Regions from separate parts of the Paenibacillus sp. Marseille-Q7038 genome, predicted to be linked through region 2. Evidence: riboswitches for the same ligand, from Rfam matches in the RefSeq annotation. Region 2 holds a riboswitch; the other holds the start of a gene.
The links. Region 2 has a riboswitch for thiamine pyrophosphate ahead of ACWPWY_RS15135 (ECF transporter S component). Riboswitches for the same ligand answer to the same signal wherever they lie in the genome.
Positions count from the first base shown of each region.

Region 1: another riboswitch for thiamine pyrophosphate. It lies ahead of ACWPWY_RS10780 (thiamine phosphate synthase); the one in region 2 lies ahead of ACWPWY_RS15135 (ECF transporter S component).

Region 1 is NZ_CBCOOM010000001.1:2,277,310-2,284,770, reverse strand. Features, by position in the region: gene ACWPWY_RS10800 (hypothetical protein) at 26-328, shown strand; gene ACWPWY_RS10795 (hypothetical protein) at 322-873, shown strand; gene ACWPWY_RS10790 (hypothetical protein) at 860-1,852, shown strand; gene ACWPWY_RS10785 (ABC-F family ATP-binding cassette domain-containing protein) at 2,005-3,555, shown strand; TPP riboswitch at 3,633-3,736, shown strand; gene ACWPWY_RS10780 (thiamine phosphate synthase) at 3,944-4,618, shown strand; gene thiO (glycine oxidase ThiO) at 4,645-5,799, shown strand; gene thiS (sulfur carrier protein ThiS) at 5,796-5,999, shown strand; gene ACWPWY_RS10765 (HisA/HisF-related TIM barrel protein) at 6,002-6,769, shown strand; gene ACWPWY_RS10760 (ThiF family adenylyltransferase) at 6,766-7,461, shown strand, end outside.
Region 2 is NZ_CBCOOM010000001.1:3,174,956-3,182,416, forward strand. Features, by position in the region: gene melA (alpha-galactosidase) at 405-1,910, opposite strand; gene ACWPWY_RS15125 (energy-coupling factor transporter transmembrane component T family protein) at 2,087-2,881, opposite strand; gene ACWPWY_RS15130 (ABC transporter ATP-binding protein) at 2,872-4,341, opposite strand; gene ACWPWY_RS15135 (ECF transporter S component) at 4,365-4,976, opposite strand; TPP riboswitch at 5,166-5,275, opposite strand; gene ACWPWY_RS15140 (AraC family transcriptional regulator) at 5,331-6,224, opposite strand; gene ACWPWY_RS15145 (PAS domain S-box protein) at 6,291-7,461, opposite strand, start outside.

The sequences.
Region 1 (7,461 bases), 900 kb from region 2:
TTTCACACTTTCTTTACTATCAGGCATGGACAAAGCTACGGAAGAGAGACGTAACCATCATGCAATAGAAGATGGAAGAATCCAGAGTGTGAGTGAATCACCCGTGACGGAATTAGTTAAGGGGGGATATGTACATGCACTTATCAATGATGTCATGAGTACTGAGAATAGAAGATCCTATGAATTCTACAAAATAAAAGTGAATGGTCTGGACTTAGAGAATGCAAAGATCGAAATGAATTCACGTTATCTTATAAAATACGAAAGAGATTCAGAGGGAGTTCTTAAAGAAATTTCTTTTTGGGAGGAGGGAAGCGCTCCTTGGTAGACAGTCTTTCAAAAATGCTTGCCGCACTGCTTGCTGTACTTCTATTGTATATTTATCCTGCGGCAGAGTCCGCTAATAGACAAGATGAACTTTCTCAATTGACTGTATATAATACGGTCACTAGCTTTGTTGATGCAGTAAGAACAAAAGGATATATCACTCCGACGATGTATAATCAGTTTCAACAAGAATTATCTTTAACCGGAAATACATATAACATAGAAATCGAACATCATCATAAAAAGTATGTCCCAGCGTATGAAGACTCCGCAAATCAGATGGGTTTTACAGGCGAGTTTGATGCGGTTATGGATGGTTACTATAACGAACAGATTATGCCTGTATTATATCCGGACAATCTCGTTCCAGTTGATGATCCTAGCCGAAGGTACTTTTTGACAAGCGGGGATTTTTTTCGAGTAGCGGTACAGAATACAAACCGAACACCGGGCACTATTTTTCAGGAGTGGCTTCATTTTGGAGCTGAATCCGTGTACAGGGTAACCGCCAATTATGGGGGAATGGTGCTAAATGAGGATTACTGATTATTCCATTCTTTTTGTCATTATCATGTTTCCTTTATTTTGGGTTTATTCTCTACATGGGACAGATGACCTTATGGTAATGAGGTTAGAGCAAAAATACAATCAGTCGATTCAGACTGCTGTACAAGATGCAAGTCAAATGATGCATCAGAACGAGGATCCATCGTTTGAAACACGTTATGATTCAGTCAAGCTGCTCAAGGTGGATAAGGATCTTCTGTTGAATCAATTCATGCGGTCCATTGCAATCAATTTTGGACTCGAGGACCTACCTGCGCAGCAAGCTTTTCTTACCTACCTGCCCGCTCTGGTCGTTATCGATTATGATGGGTTCTATCTTTATCGTTCCACAGCTTACACAGATGTTTTTGGAAATGAGGCAGAAAAGCATTTATGGACGGAGAAGAAATTGTATGTATATGAAGATGACGATGGCAACCTATTTCGATTCACGCTGGATGATTATGTACACGTATACGTTCAAGGCACGGATCAATGGATAGAGGGTTACCGGAATGAGCTACAATTGCTAACCTCTGTACCTTTATTGCAAGATGCAGAAGGATTTGAAAATGTAAGAAGACAAGTCATAGTCAGCTCAATTCAGGATCATCTTGCGAGCGCTATTACATATCATAATGATCATATACTTCGTAACGGGAATGGATATCAGTTTACACTTCCTATCATTCCACAAGAAGAGTGGTACAACACAATTGATGATGTGGGAGTCATGGCTTTTATTCAGGGAATTCCCGTTGGCGATCAGTATTACAATAATTATGCATTTGGAAGTGGAAGATTAGTAAAAAAAGACGTGATCATCGGTGCGATTGATGAATCGACAGGTTCTAAATATTACTATAAAAGCGGATGTGCCTTTCCTTATAGGCAAGTAGAAAGGTTCAACAATGCAAAAGAAGCAGCCGCCTCTGGTTACTATGAGCAAACTTGTTATGAAGGACAAGGCGGTTTCTAGTTTTTCTGAAATATATTTGTAAGAAGTTTATGGCTTATTTAAACTCCTTGTTTCGGTAGAGCTCTGTCTTGTGCTAATATATCATATTAGAGTGAAATATGAACAAGATAATATAGGCATACTGCCATACAGATAGGAGCCAATCGCACGATATGAGTTTATTGACTGTTGAAAATGTAAGTCACAATTTTGGAGATCGCACTTTATTTAAAAATGTATCCTTCCGCCTGCTTGCAGGAGAGCGTGTTGGGATTGTAGGAGCGAATGGGGTCGGAAAATCGACACTCATGAATATTTTAACGGGTAAACTGCTGAAAGACAGCGGTAAAGTGGAGTGGACACCAAAAGTTCGTTACGGTTACTTAGACCAGCATACGAAACTGACTCCGGGAAAAACAATTCGAGATGTCTTGAAGGATGCATTTTTACCTTTGCTTGAATTGGAAAAAGAAATGTTAGAAATCACAGAACGAATGAGTGATGCTACGCCAGAAGAACTTGAGCAATTGCTTGAGGAAATGGGAGAAATTCAGGAGCAGCTGGAAATCGGAGATTTCTACCTCATTGATGTGAAAGTGGAAGAAATGGCGAACGGACTTGGTTTGTCTGCTATTGGACTTGATCGGGATGTATCTGCACTTAGTGGAGGACAACGTACAAAGGTACTGCTTGCAAAATTGTTGCTTGAGAAACCTAATGTTCTGCTCTTGGATGAGCCTACTAACTATTTGGATGTAGAGCATATTGAATGGCTTACTCGTTACTTGAACGATTATCCGTATGCGTTTATGCTTATTTCTCATGATACGGAATTTATGAACAAGGTGGTTAATGTAATCTACCATTTGGAATTCGCGAAGCTCACACGTTATACGGCGAATTACGAAAAATTCCTTGATATGGCCGATGTGAATAAGAATCAGCATATTGATGCTTATGAGAAACAACAGGAGTTTATCAAGAAGCAGGAAGACTTTATTCAGCGTAATAAAGCGAGATATTCAACGTCAGGCCGAGCGAAGAGCCGTGAGAAACAACTAGATCGTCTAGAACGAATTGATCGCCCAGAAGAAGCTGCGAAGCCTATATTCGGATTTAAAGAAGCTAGAGCCAGTGGTAAAACGGTATTTGAAGGAATCGATTTTGAAATTGGTTATGACCGCCCACTCCTTCCGAAGATGACGATGACGATTGAGCGTGGGGAAAAAATTGCTATTGTCGGCTGTAATGGTGTAGGTAAATCAACGTTGCTTAAGACAATTCTTGGTAAAATTCCGGCATATAGCGGTAAAACGTACCTTGGTGACTTTTTGTTCCCTTCTTATTTCGAACAGGAAGTTCGTCCTGAGAAAATCACACCAATCGATGATGTATGGAATGAGTTCTCTCATCTGAATCAGCATGAAGTACGGGCACATCTTGCTCGCTGCGGTCTTAAAAATGAACACATCACAAGACCTCTAAATATGCTGAGCGGTGGAGAACAGGCTAAAGTACGGCTATGTAAATTAATGATGCGCGAAACGAACTGGATTCTATTTGATGAGCCTACGAATCACTTAGACGTTGTGGCTAAAGAAGAGTTGAAACGCGCGCTAAAAGAATTTAAAGGTACTGTGATTCTTGTATCTCACGAACCTGATTTCTACGAAGATTGGGTAACTAAGACTTGGAATGTGGAGGAATGGTCTCAAGAAGCGTAGTCATATGCTAATGAGTCTCTCTTTTACAAATTTTCTCATTTGTGATAGAATGAGCATCTGAACGTAACTTTATATCGACGAATCACTAGGGGGGCCGCTTGTCGGCTGAGATGGATATATTTCCAGACCCTTTGAACCTGATCTGGTTAGAACCAGCGTAGGGAAGTGGGCTAGCAGCTTGTGCTAGTATGAGTTTTGACGTATTGAATACAGTATATGGCTAAGTTGATGCTAAGAGGGAGAGAAAATCCTTCCTTGTTGCTTTATATCACTTTAGCGAATGCTCATTTTCAATTCCGCCTAACCAAACCACTCCTTACGAGGAGTGGTTTTTTTGCGTTCATTTTAAATCATACTCTCGGCACATCAGGATGGAGGAGAAAGAGAATTGTCAACAAAATCTATTGAATTTCATGTGATTTCTTCTCAGCAGATGAGTCATGATTTAGTAGAACTAAACCATTTTGTGGAGATTTGGCCGTATATCACTTCATTTCATCTTCGGAAGAAGGAAAGTAGTTACGAAGAAATGGAGAAGATCGTACAACATGTGGTAGAGCTAAAGATTCCTATGAATAAGTTGACCCTAAACCGTCACCAAGAGCTTGCGCTTGCCTACAAAACAGGAGCTCTCCATGTGGGAGTGCAAGAAATAAGCCACGCTTTGAAAACTTCATTGCACAGAAAAGAAGTGAGAAAAGAAGTGAAGCCTAAGGCATCAACGAAACGAGCTATAAGACTTGGTGTCTCTGTCCATTCACTGGAAGAAGCGAAGATTGCTGAAAAAAAGGGAGCAGATTATGTTTTTTACGGACATATGTACCCTTCTCATAGTAAACCAGGGCTGCCCCCCAGAACACTTGCTTCCCTTCAGGAGATTTGTGAAGTGATTAACCTGCCTGTGATCGCCATTGGTGGAATTACACCTTCGCGGGTTGAAGAACTGATGTGGGCGGGGGCAAGTGGGATTGCCGTAATTTCAGGAGTATTACAGTCGGAAGATCCGCTGGAAGCTGTCTATAGGTATAGAAAAGAATTAGATAAGTATGGGGATATCAAATAGCGGGCAAGGGATGGAGGGGAAGATAATTGACTTTAAACAGATTAGATCAGGAAAACAAACGGAATGCGGAAGTGCTTGTTATTGGAGGCGGTGTCATCGGATCCGCTATAGCTTATTACTTGTCATGTGACGGAATGGACGTAATACAGCTTGAAGGTGCTCATCAGGCGAATGGAGCTTCTGGTCATGCAGCGGGGATGCTTGCAGCAGGGCTTGAACATTTTTCATCAGAGGAAATTAGGAGATGGGCGCAGCGCAGCCAGCAGCTTATGGGACCATTAATTGATGATCTAAAGCTACACAGTGAAGTCAACGTAGCCATCAACGATAATGGCTTTGTCGTACCTTTTATGGAAGATAGGTACCAAGAAGAAAAATTCTCAAAAACCATAGATCAGACAAAGCAGGGACACTGGTGGGACAAGATCAAACTACAAAATGAAATTCCAAAAATCACGGGGAAAGCAGAAGGTGCTTTATTTTATTCCCAAGAACATCAACTGCTACCTGCCGAGTTAACCAAAGCTTATATCAAAGGTGCACAAAAGAAAGGAGCTACTTTTATCGATGACTGCTCCGTTTCAAGACTACTACTCGAAAATGACCGTGTTACCGGAGTAGAGACGAATCAAGGTATTTATACAGCAGATAAAGTGGTGGTTGCGGCAGGACTTGGCAGCAATAGAATTCTAGGGACTATCAACATTGAACTGAATATCTATCCTGTAAAAGGCGAAATGATAGCCCTATCAATGAATAGTGAAACTTTGCGCTATACGATCTATACTCCTGATGTTTACATTGTTCCCAAACCAAATCAGGAAATTTGGATCGGTGCCACGAGTATTCCTTACGGAAATGATAATAAAGTAAGTGTCTCTGGCCTGAATACCCTTTTACATAAAGCAGCAGGCTGGATTCCTGATATAGGTGAAGCTTCTTTTCTGCACACATGGGCGGGCCTAAGGCCACAAACAATAGATGGACTACCCTACATAGGAGCTTATTCTGAAGTTCAAGGCTTGTATCTTGCAGTAGGTCATTATCGCAATGGTATTTTACTTAGTGCAGTCACAGGAGAGACGATGAGCCGCTTGTTATCTGGAGAAACGGAAGATGAGATCGGTATCAGTTCCTTTTCAGCAAGCCGGATTATAAAAGAGAGGAGCGGAATTCATTGAAACTAAAAGTAAACGGACAGCACATGCAAATAGATGAGGATCAATTAAGTGTCAAAGATTTGCTGGAGTCACTAGACCTTGGCGTAAAGACCGTAGTCATTGAATGTAACGAACAAATTTTGACGAAAGATATGCATACAAACACATTATTAAAAGATGGAGACCATATCGAAATTGTACATTTTGTAGGAGGGGGATAATGATGTTAACGATCGGTAAATATAATTTTTATTCTCGGCTATTGCTCGGAACAGGTAAATTTGAGAATCTGGATGTACAGGGAAAGGCAGTTGAAATTTCAGAAACAGAGATTCTTACGTTTGCAGTACGAAGACTCAATTTAGATAAGAAAAACGAACCTCATTTTCTAGATCAGCTCGATCTCATGAAGTATACATTATTGCCTAATACAGCGGGTGCAAAAACCGCCGAGGAAGCTATACGAATTGCAAGGCTCGCGAAAGCTTCAGGTCTATGTGATATGATAAAGGTTGAAGTCACCCAGGATGAACGAACACTTCTTCCTGACCCATTAGAAACGGTAAAAGCATGTGAAATCCTGCTTGAGGAAGGCTTTATTGTCCTTCCGTATACATCGGATGATGTCATTCTTGCACAAAGACTTGAAAGGATGGGTGTTCATGCGCTTATGCCTGGAGCGTCACCTATTGGTTCTGGACAAGGCATTAACAACCCAAGGGCACTTGAATTAATTATAGAACAAGCGGCTGTCCCTGTTATCATTGACGCAGGAATACGATCACCTCGCGATGCGGCGTATGCCATGGAACTAGGTGCAGATGCCGTGCTTCTAAATTCAGCTGTATCAGGCGCAGGCAATCCGGTCGTGATGGCAGAAGCGATGAAATATGCAGTCTGGGCAGGAAGAAAAGCATACGAATCCGGGATGATTCCTGTGAAACGGTATGCAGCAGCAAGCAGTCCGCTGGAAGGGATGTTTGAGAATTGAACAAAGAAGTTTCATCTGCGCATAATAACGAAGATAATATAGAAGTTCAGCATTATGAACGATATTCAAGGCAGACACTTTTTGCTCCGCTTGGAGTCGAAGGTCAGAAGAAAATAATGGACAGCCATGTGCTTATTATCGGTGCGGGTGCACTAGGCACAGGAATCGCTGAAACGCTGGCAAGAGGAGGGGTAGGTCACCTTACGATCGTAGATCGCGATTATGTGGAGTGGTCTAATCTGCAAAGACAGCAGCTATATAATGAAGATGATGTTAAGCAGCGGCTTCCAAAAGCCGTGGCTGCTCAGAAACGGCTGCAGGCCATTAACTCTGAAATCACGATTGATATTCATGTTATGGATGCAGGGATTGATGAATTAGAAGAGTTAATCGAGGCTGCAGATCTAGTGATGGATGCGACAGATAATTTTGACACAAGACTCATTATTAATGATTTAGCTGTGAAATATGGCATTCCATGGATTTATGGAGGCTGTGTTGGCAGTTACGGGATTACCTACACTTTTATTCCCGGTAAGACCCCGTGTCTAAATTGTCTGCTAGGAGAAGTTCCGCTTGGCGGAGATACCTGTGATACTGCGGGGATATTACCTCAGACTGTACAGATGGTAACGGCTAATCAGACAATGGAAGCTTTTAAATGGCTGAGTGGGAATGATGATGTGATGCGT
Region 2 (7,461 bases):
CTGTTTCCATGAATAGAAATACAGTCCCTTTTATCATCCTATGTATCACTCTTATGGTTATTACTTCTTTTCCCCTTTGATACTGTGTTAGCCTTTCATTCCAAAATGACCTGGAATTTCTTTTACTACTACACCGAACAGGAGGATACACAAGTAACCAAACATAATAACCATATCTATACGTCTACTCATCTTATTTCCTCCTATAACTTCTTTTTTATTAATTTAACAGCACACTAACCATTTGTATATATTTTCCTTTGTCTCCTTCGAACAAAACCATTTCACCCTCTTTCTTTTTATCGAATAAAGAAGCGTATTTCTGTAGAGAAGGTTGGCCATAAATAATAAAAAGCACCTGCCATGGTAATGACAGATGCTTTTTAGAAGCATACTTTGTTTTGTTATTTCTCTACTTTCTCCCGGTCCTTCCCTTTATCCGACTCTCCTGCATTTCTAGATGCTGCTTCGCGGTCTTGCTGCATCTCCTCCACCGTCTTCACTTTAATGCGTGCCGCACCTTCGTAATCTTTAACCGGAATCCAGGTGTCTGAGGCCATTCTTTGTTTTGCCTCGACCACGGCATGACCGTATTGCGGAAGCCACTCTTCCTGTGCAACGAGCATCTCATCCACCATCTGCCAGATCTCATTTGGATTACATACCGCACCTACAAGCGGGTCCATCATAAAAGCCTGACGAAGCAGCTGATCATCTCCCTGAATTGCCGCCTCTACGGCAAGGCGCTGTACTGAAATACTCACATTACATACCGCAGCCGGTCCAAGGGGAAGTTCACCTACATGCGGCATAGAGATACCGTTACGATCTACATACCCTGGAGCTTCGATCACGGCATCATCCGGCAGATTCGAGATAACTCCGTTATTTATGACGTTAAAATGTCCACGATAGATTCTTCCCGTTTCGAGGCTCTCGATAATATAAGAGCCATGTTCCTGACCACGCTGATCTGCTGTAAAACGATTAGGTTCATCCTTCATCCAGTTAGGAAAATCCGTCTCAAACCAGTTGCGACCTTCCGTGCACACACGCAGATATCCACCTGTTTCGCCATTAATCCAGCTACCGAGGTCAATCCAATCCTTAATCTCTTCAGGACGTTTACGGTACCATGGAACATATTCACTGAGATGTCCATTGGATTCTGTACTGTAGTATCCGAATCTGCGAAGCATATCAATCCTTACTTTTTCGGTACGGCTATATTCTGGATGCTTCAGGAAGGCTTCAAGCAGACCTGCAGTCAGATCTTTACCTTCATGACTTGCTTTAATATACCAAGTCTGATGATTAATCCCCGCACATACAATGTCCACTTCTTTCATATCAAGTCCGTATACTTCAGCAATTTGATGATGTCCATGCTGTACACCATGGCACAAACCGATGGTGCGAACACCCCCATATTGATTACACGCCCAAGTAAGCATCGCCATTGGGTTGGAGTAGTTTAGCAGTAGTACATCTTCCGAACACACGTTACGGATGTCTTTACAGATCTCCATCATTTCAGCAATACCGCGCTGACCATACATGATTCCGCCCGCACAAAGTGTGTCCCCTACACACTGATCGACACCATATTTTAGAGGAATATCGACATCGCTCGCAAAAGCTTCCAGACCGCCGACACGAATCGTACAAATGACATATTTTGCGTCTTTCAAAGCTTCGCGCCGATCGGTTGTCGAATGAATCTGTATGCTAAGTCCATTCTCTGTAATGTCCCGCTGACACAACTCGGTTACCATATCTAGATTATGTTTATTAATATCATGAAAAGAAATATCAAGGTTGCTGAATTCCGGTACGGTTAATAAGTCACGTAGTAATCCACGTGTAAATCCAATACTTCCAGCTCCAATAAAAGCAATTTTACATGACATATAAGATGCTCCACCTTCCATTATTGAAACCTTCTCCCGTAAAAAAAGGATCCGATTTGTATACGATTATTGTAGCAATCGCAAGATAGGAAGCGTTACCAATATCATGACTTCTTTTCGCTAACTTCGTATAATATTCTCACTTTTATTCTTGTTTTTCTCTATTTCATTGTTCGTTATCTCACATCTACAGCATGCTCTATAAGAGGAATAGAGAGGCCAAGTTCGTAAGCAGATATGACTGCTCCTATAAAATAAATAATGAACCAAATGTCACTGCTTGAGTATCCGATATGATAATAGTAAGTCCGTTTGTTCTCACTTTGAAACCCCTTTGCTTCCATCGCCACGGCAATCCGCTGCGCTCTTCGAATACTTTGTGCCAGCAGCGGAATCGCATATGGTTTTATCAGCGCATAAATATTCCACTTTGGTGCTCGGTTCCCTCCTCCTCGTATCATCAAGGCGTGCCGAAGTGTCTGAAATTCGTAGACTAGAATGGGGATCAGATTCATCGCAGCCAGGAAACTATAAGCATATTTAGGCGGAAGTCTCCACTGTTGCATCAGAGAGTAGAACAAGCGCACAGGCCTCGTTGTCAGCCCAAATAACAAACCGATCGCAGCCATTGATAACGCCCTGCAGCCCAGATGTACACCGCGCAAAAAACTCTCTTCTGTGATATGGATAATGCCATATTTCCACCAAGTCGTTTCTCCTTTTCCGAAAAACATCATTCCCGTCGAAGTCGATATAAATACCAGAATAAATGGGGATGCATACAGGAGTAGACGAAGCGGAGGATGACCGGAACCGATTAAGAGAAGCAGCATAGCGATTGTTAAATAGATCATCATATTGAGATTGTGGATGAGGATTACCACAAGAAACATCAATGCGAACGTAATCAGCTTAAACCCGGGGTTAACCCGGTGCAACCAAGTGTCATGGTATGGGATATTTAATTGCAAATGGTGATTCTCCCCTCTGCTGCCTGCCATACAGAAGTACAATACCGAGCTACGATCTCTTCGTCATGAGTCACCATGATAATAGCTGTTCCTTCACTTCGCAGACGCTCAAGTTCATCCAGCATCGCAAATGTATTTCTTGCATCCTGCCCAAAGGTGGGCTCATCAAGCAGCAATACACGGGGATTACGAACAATTGCGGAAGCAACACTCAGCCTTCTTTTTTGTCCAAGAGACAGCTCGTAAGGATGCCTGTTCTCTAGTCCATTCAGATGGAACCTTTGCAGCAGTTCTTCCACTCGTACTCGGCGTTCTTTCTTCGATATGGGCTCAGACAGCAGTGAATATTCAACTTCATTCCATACGGAATGCGTAATAAACTGCAATTCTGGATTCTGGAATACATAGGCCATCTGCTGTGCTGCCTGCTTGGTATTTTTCGGCTCGATACCTTTCATTAGATACGTACCGGTCATAGGGAGCAGCTTCATTAATCCAAGCAAAAATGAACTCTTCCCTGCACCATTGGGTCCCGTAATTCCAATAAAGTCACCAGGTAGCACCTGAAGCTCCTCTGCTCGAATCACAGGCTTGCTGCTACGATGAATCACACATTCACGAAGCAAAAGAAGTGGCTCTGCTCCCTTCTCAATAGCTGCGGCATTCTCCTGCCTAAGAGGTCTAGGCCAATTCTTCCAAGTCCCCGGATACCAGATGCCATAATCCGTTATCGTCTGCTGATGCTGACTGAAGATCTCTTCCGCCCTGCCATCTGCCATGATCTCTCCTTCGGAAGATAAGACAATAATGCGATCTACAAAATCAAGGATATAATCAATCTTATGTTCGACTATAATCACGGTACGTTCCCCAGCAATGTCTCGAATCGTAGCCCATACTTCAAGCGTCCCTTCTTTATCTAGCAGCGCTGTTGGTTCATCTAGAAAAAGGACACTAGGTTCTACTCCAAGTACCGAAGCAATGGCCAGACGCTGTTTCATACCTTGGGAGAGAGCTTGCACCGGTGTATGTAAGTCAGGTAAGTCAAGTCCAACAAGACTTAGAAGTTCTCTAATCTTCGCTTGCATCTCTTCTCGGGGAACCTGACGATTCTCTAACACAAAAGCCAATTCCTCATCTACATAGGGCATACAAAACTGAGTATCTGGATCTTGAAAAACAATACCTGGATGGGCAGGAATATGTACATGATCTGCCTTCATCGGCACATCAACGGAATGAGGAATAAGTCCGCTCAGCACTTGAAGTAGTGTTGACTTTCCGCTGCCACTAGCACCAAGCAGTAACACTTTCTCCCCTTGATTTATAGTTAAAGATAATTTGTTGAACCAAATCTGAGATTCTCCGGGAAACTTCAGACGCAGATCGTCAATAGCTACTGCTACTGACTGCTGAGTAACGTATGCTTTCTCCTGTGTCTGCAAAGCTTTGTCCTCCATCGGACCTGTTATAGAAGGACACATTAGTGCAGTGCCTCCATATCTTCTTTCGTCGTTTTTCTTAAAGATTTCGTTACCCCCGTTATTTCCAAAGCTTTATACAGTGAATAAGCAACAATACCAGCTAACAAAATACTTCCGGCTAATCTTAGCCCAATAAGCAACGCATAACTCCACGTTTGCAATGAATCGATATAACCATATCCAAAATCAAGGATTAGGGAGCCGGCCGCTGATCCGATAGCAGCAAGTGACGTAATCCATACATTTACTTTTCGATAGAAAAACAGCGCAAAAATAAGTTCAGCTCCGAGTCCTTGTACCGCGCCATAGATCAGCGTAGAGATCCCCCACTCACTTCCTAAAAATGCACTTACGGTCGATGCCGCAATCTCTGCTAGAAGGGCAACACCTGGTTTACGAATGACGAGAAAAGCAAAGGTCCCTGCCATAAACCACATGCCGTAAATCATTTGTTCCGCATGGAGTCCAAACGGTTTGACTAGATCATAAGTAGGTCCCCATATTTTATAAATGATCCCAAATACAACAGCAAGCACAATCGTAACTAGAATATCGGTTAATGTAAGTCCTTTGCGCCCTGACTCTGAACTACGGCCTTTTGTCTGCAACATGTACAATTCCTCCTTAGAATATCAAAAAAAGCCTCCCCAATTCGGGCAGGCCAGGTAAGGACGCATCTGTATTCGCATCTAAAAAACAAAGGGTACACTTGGTCGGCAGCAATGGCTTGGAGAGTTACCTCACATCATTTCGTTCAGCTGGCTGCTTCTGCATTCATGCATCACATTTGTTCCTACATACGATTCGCGATATTCGTTCTCTACGCTGGCATTACCCAGATCAGATCTACGGTCAGCGGCATAAGGCCGCTCTCTCAGCCTGACTTCATCAAGCTCCCGTTCGTGCTTTTTAAGTTAGTTACAATGTACATGAAATATGCTTAATTGGCAATTACTTCTACAAAGTCACCAAGATCTGCGCTCCGTCTGTTCTCTGTAGGTACTAGGAGTGAGTCCGGTATGTTTTTTAAACAGAGTATGAAAATACTGACTGCTGCTGACCCCTACATAGTCACATAGTTCGTATATAGGTATGTCTGTCTGCTGAAGCAGCATTTTGGCTTTTTCCATCCGAATCCCAGTCAGATATTCTGTCAGCGTCTGGGATGTGCTTATCTTAAATATTCGCTGTAGATATCCCGGATGAAGACGGACTTCCGCCGCTAAATCCTTAATTTGAATATTGCGATCATAATTCTGATGCATGTAGAGAATACATCGTTTGACATAACCTTCTGCACTCGGTTCTCTTGTCATTACCACTTCTTCGCGGAGCCTTGCAATACGTACAAACAGTTGTAAAAACAACAGATCCGTCATCGTATTTTTCTGTCCTACCGGTTGCCGGTCCAGCTCCAACACCAGACTTTTGAGCACATAATATACCTCTTCCGGATCGGAGAGGACCATGTACTCAAAAGGAGATTTCACAAAATCGGATAAGGCCTTTTCTTCTGCCAATAACGATTTCACTGACGAATCAAATGAAGTGTCTCCTTCTTCAAAACCAAACTCCACATTTAGCATCCGGCAGGCAACTTCCGGCTCTACGATGAGTCTATGCGAGACATCTGCGTCCAAAATAATAAACTCGCCTTTACGCAGCATGATCAATTCACGATGTCCATCCTTGCACTTCACATCAATGGTACATCCTCCTTGAATCACATACATAATCTCAGTCCAGCGATGTTCGTGGTAGGCCATCTCATAGTCTTTCCATTGCTTATAGTAGTAGGCATAGAAGTACGGGTTCCACGAGCCTTCTGACGGATGCATGCAGAAGAAACTGCCTGACATGTTAAAGCCCCCCTGTATTTCGAATCAGAATTATAGATTCAGAAGATGAAATACCACCAGGGGACCTTACGTCAGTCGTAGGGTTCTGAACTTCTCGATAACCTCAGATATTGAATTCATACTTAATGGCTTGCTTATATATTCATCCATGCCCAAAGACATGTACTTCTCCCGATCTCCTTTTATTGCATGTGCCGTTACAGCCACAATATAAGGACTATCCTCTGCTAGCTGTTCACGAATCAGGCGTGTAGATTCCACTCCATCCATGATCGGCATTTGAATATCCATAAACACGATATCATAGGAATCTTCCAAACAAGCTTTCAATGCTTCTTTTCCGTTAGGAACAACAATAGCCTTGTAACCTAATTTATTCATCATTTTAACAAGGACGATCTGATTAACCTCATTATCTTCTACGACAAGAATACGCAGTCCACTATCTATTTCATCATCGTATCTTTGATTATGTCTGTCCTCGATCAATTCGAGGTTGGTCTGCAGAGAAAAGTAAGCAGTAAACACAAAACGTGAACCCGATTGGTACCTTCTAGGCTCATATCTGATCTCTCCGCCCATCAGTTCTACCATCTTCTTACTGATCGCAAGACCGAGTCCCGTTCCTTCGATTTGTCTTGTCATGTAATGATCCACTTGGTAAAAAGGTTCGAAAAGCCTTTCTGCTTTACTTTCCGGAATGCCAATACCCGTGTCCAACACTTCGAATTCAAGACACACTTCATCATCGTCTTGGTCGATTTTTTTGGCAGATAAAGAAATGGTACCCTTCTGTGTAAATTTAATCGCATTACTGAGCAGATTAATTAAAACTTGTCTCAGCTTATTACCATCGCCCATCAGCTTATCAGGAATACTCTCATCGACTGATATTTCTACATGCAAATCTTTATTCTTAGCCCTTGGCAGATTTAGATAGTAGACATCAGAAAGAATCGAGTTTAACTGCATCGGTTCAATCGATAGTTCCATTCTTCCAGATTCGACTTTAGAGAAATCAAGAATATCATTAATGATCGTAAGGAGCGCTTCCCCACTCTGCTTAATGATGGATGCATACTGCATTTGTTCATCAGATAGCTCCGTCTCCACAAGTAAATCTGTCATTCCAATTACACCATTCATCGGAGTTCGTATCTCATGACTCATCATAGCTAAAAACTCACTTTTTGCTTTGTTCGTTCTTTCCGCCGCTTCTTTTTCAATAATAAGCCGC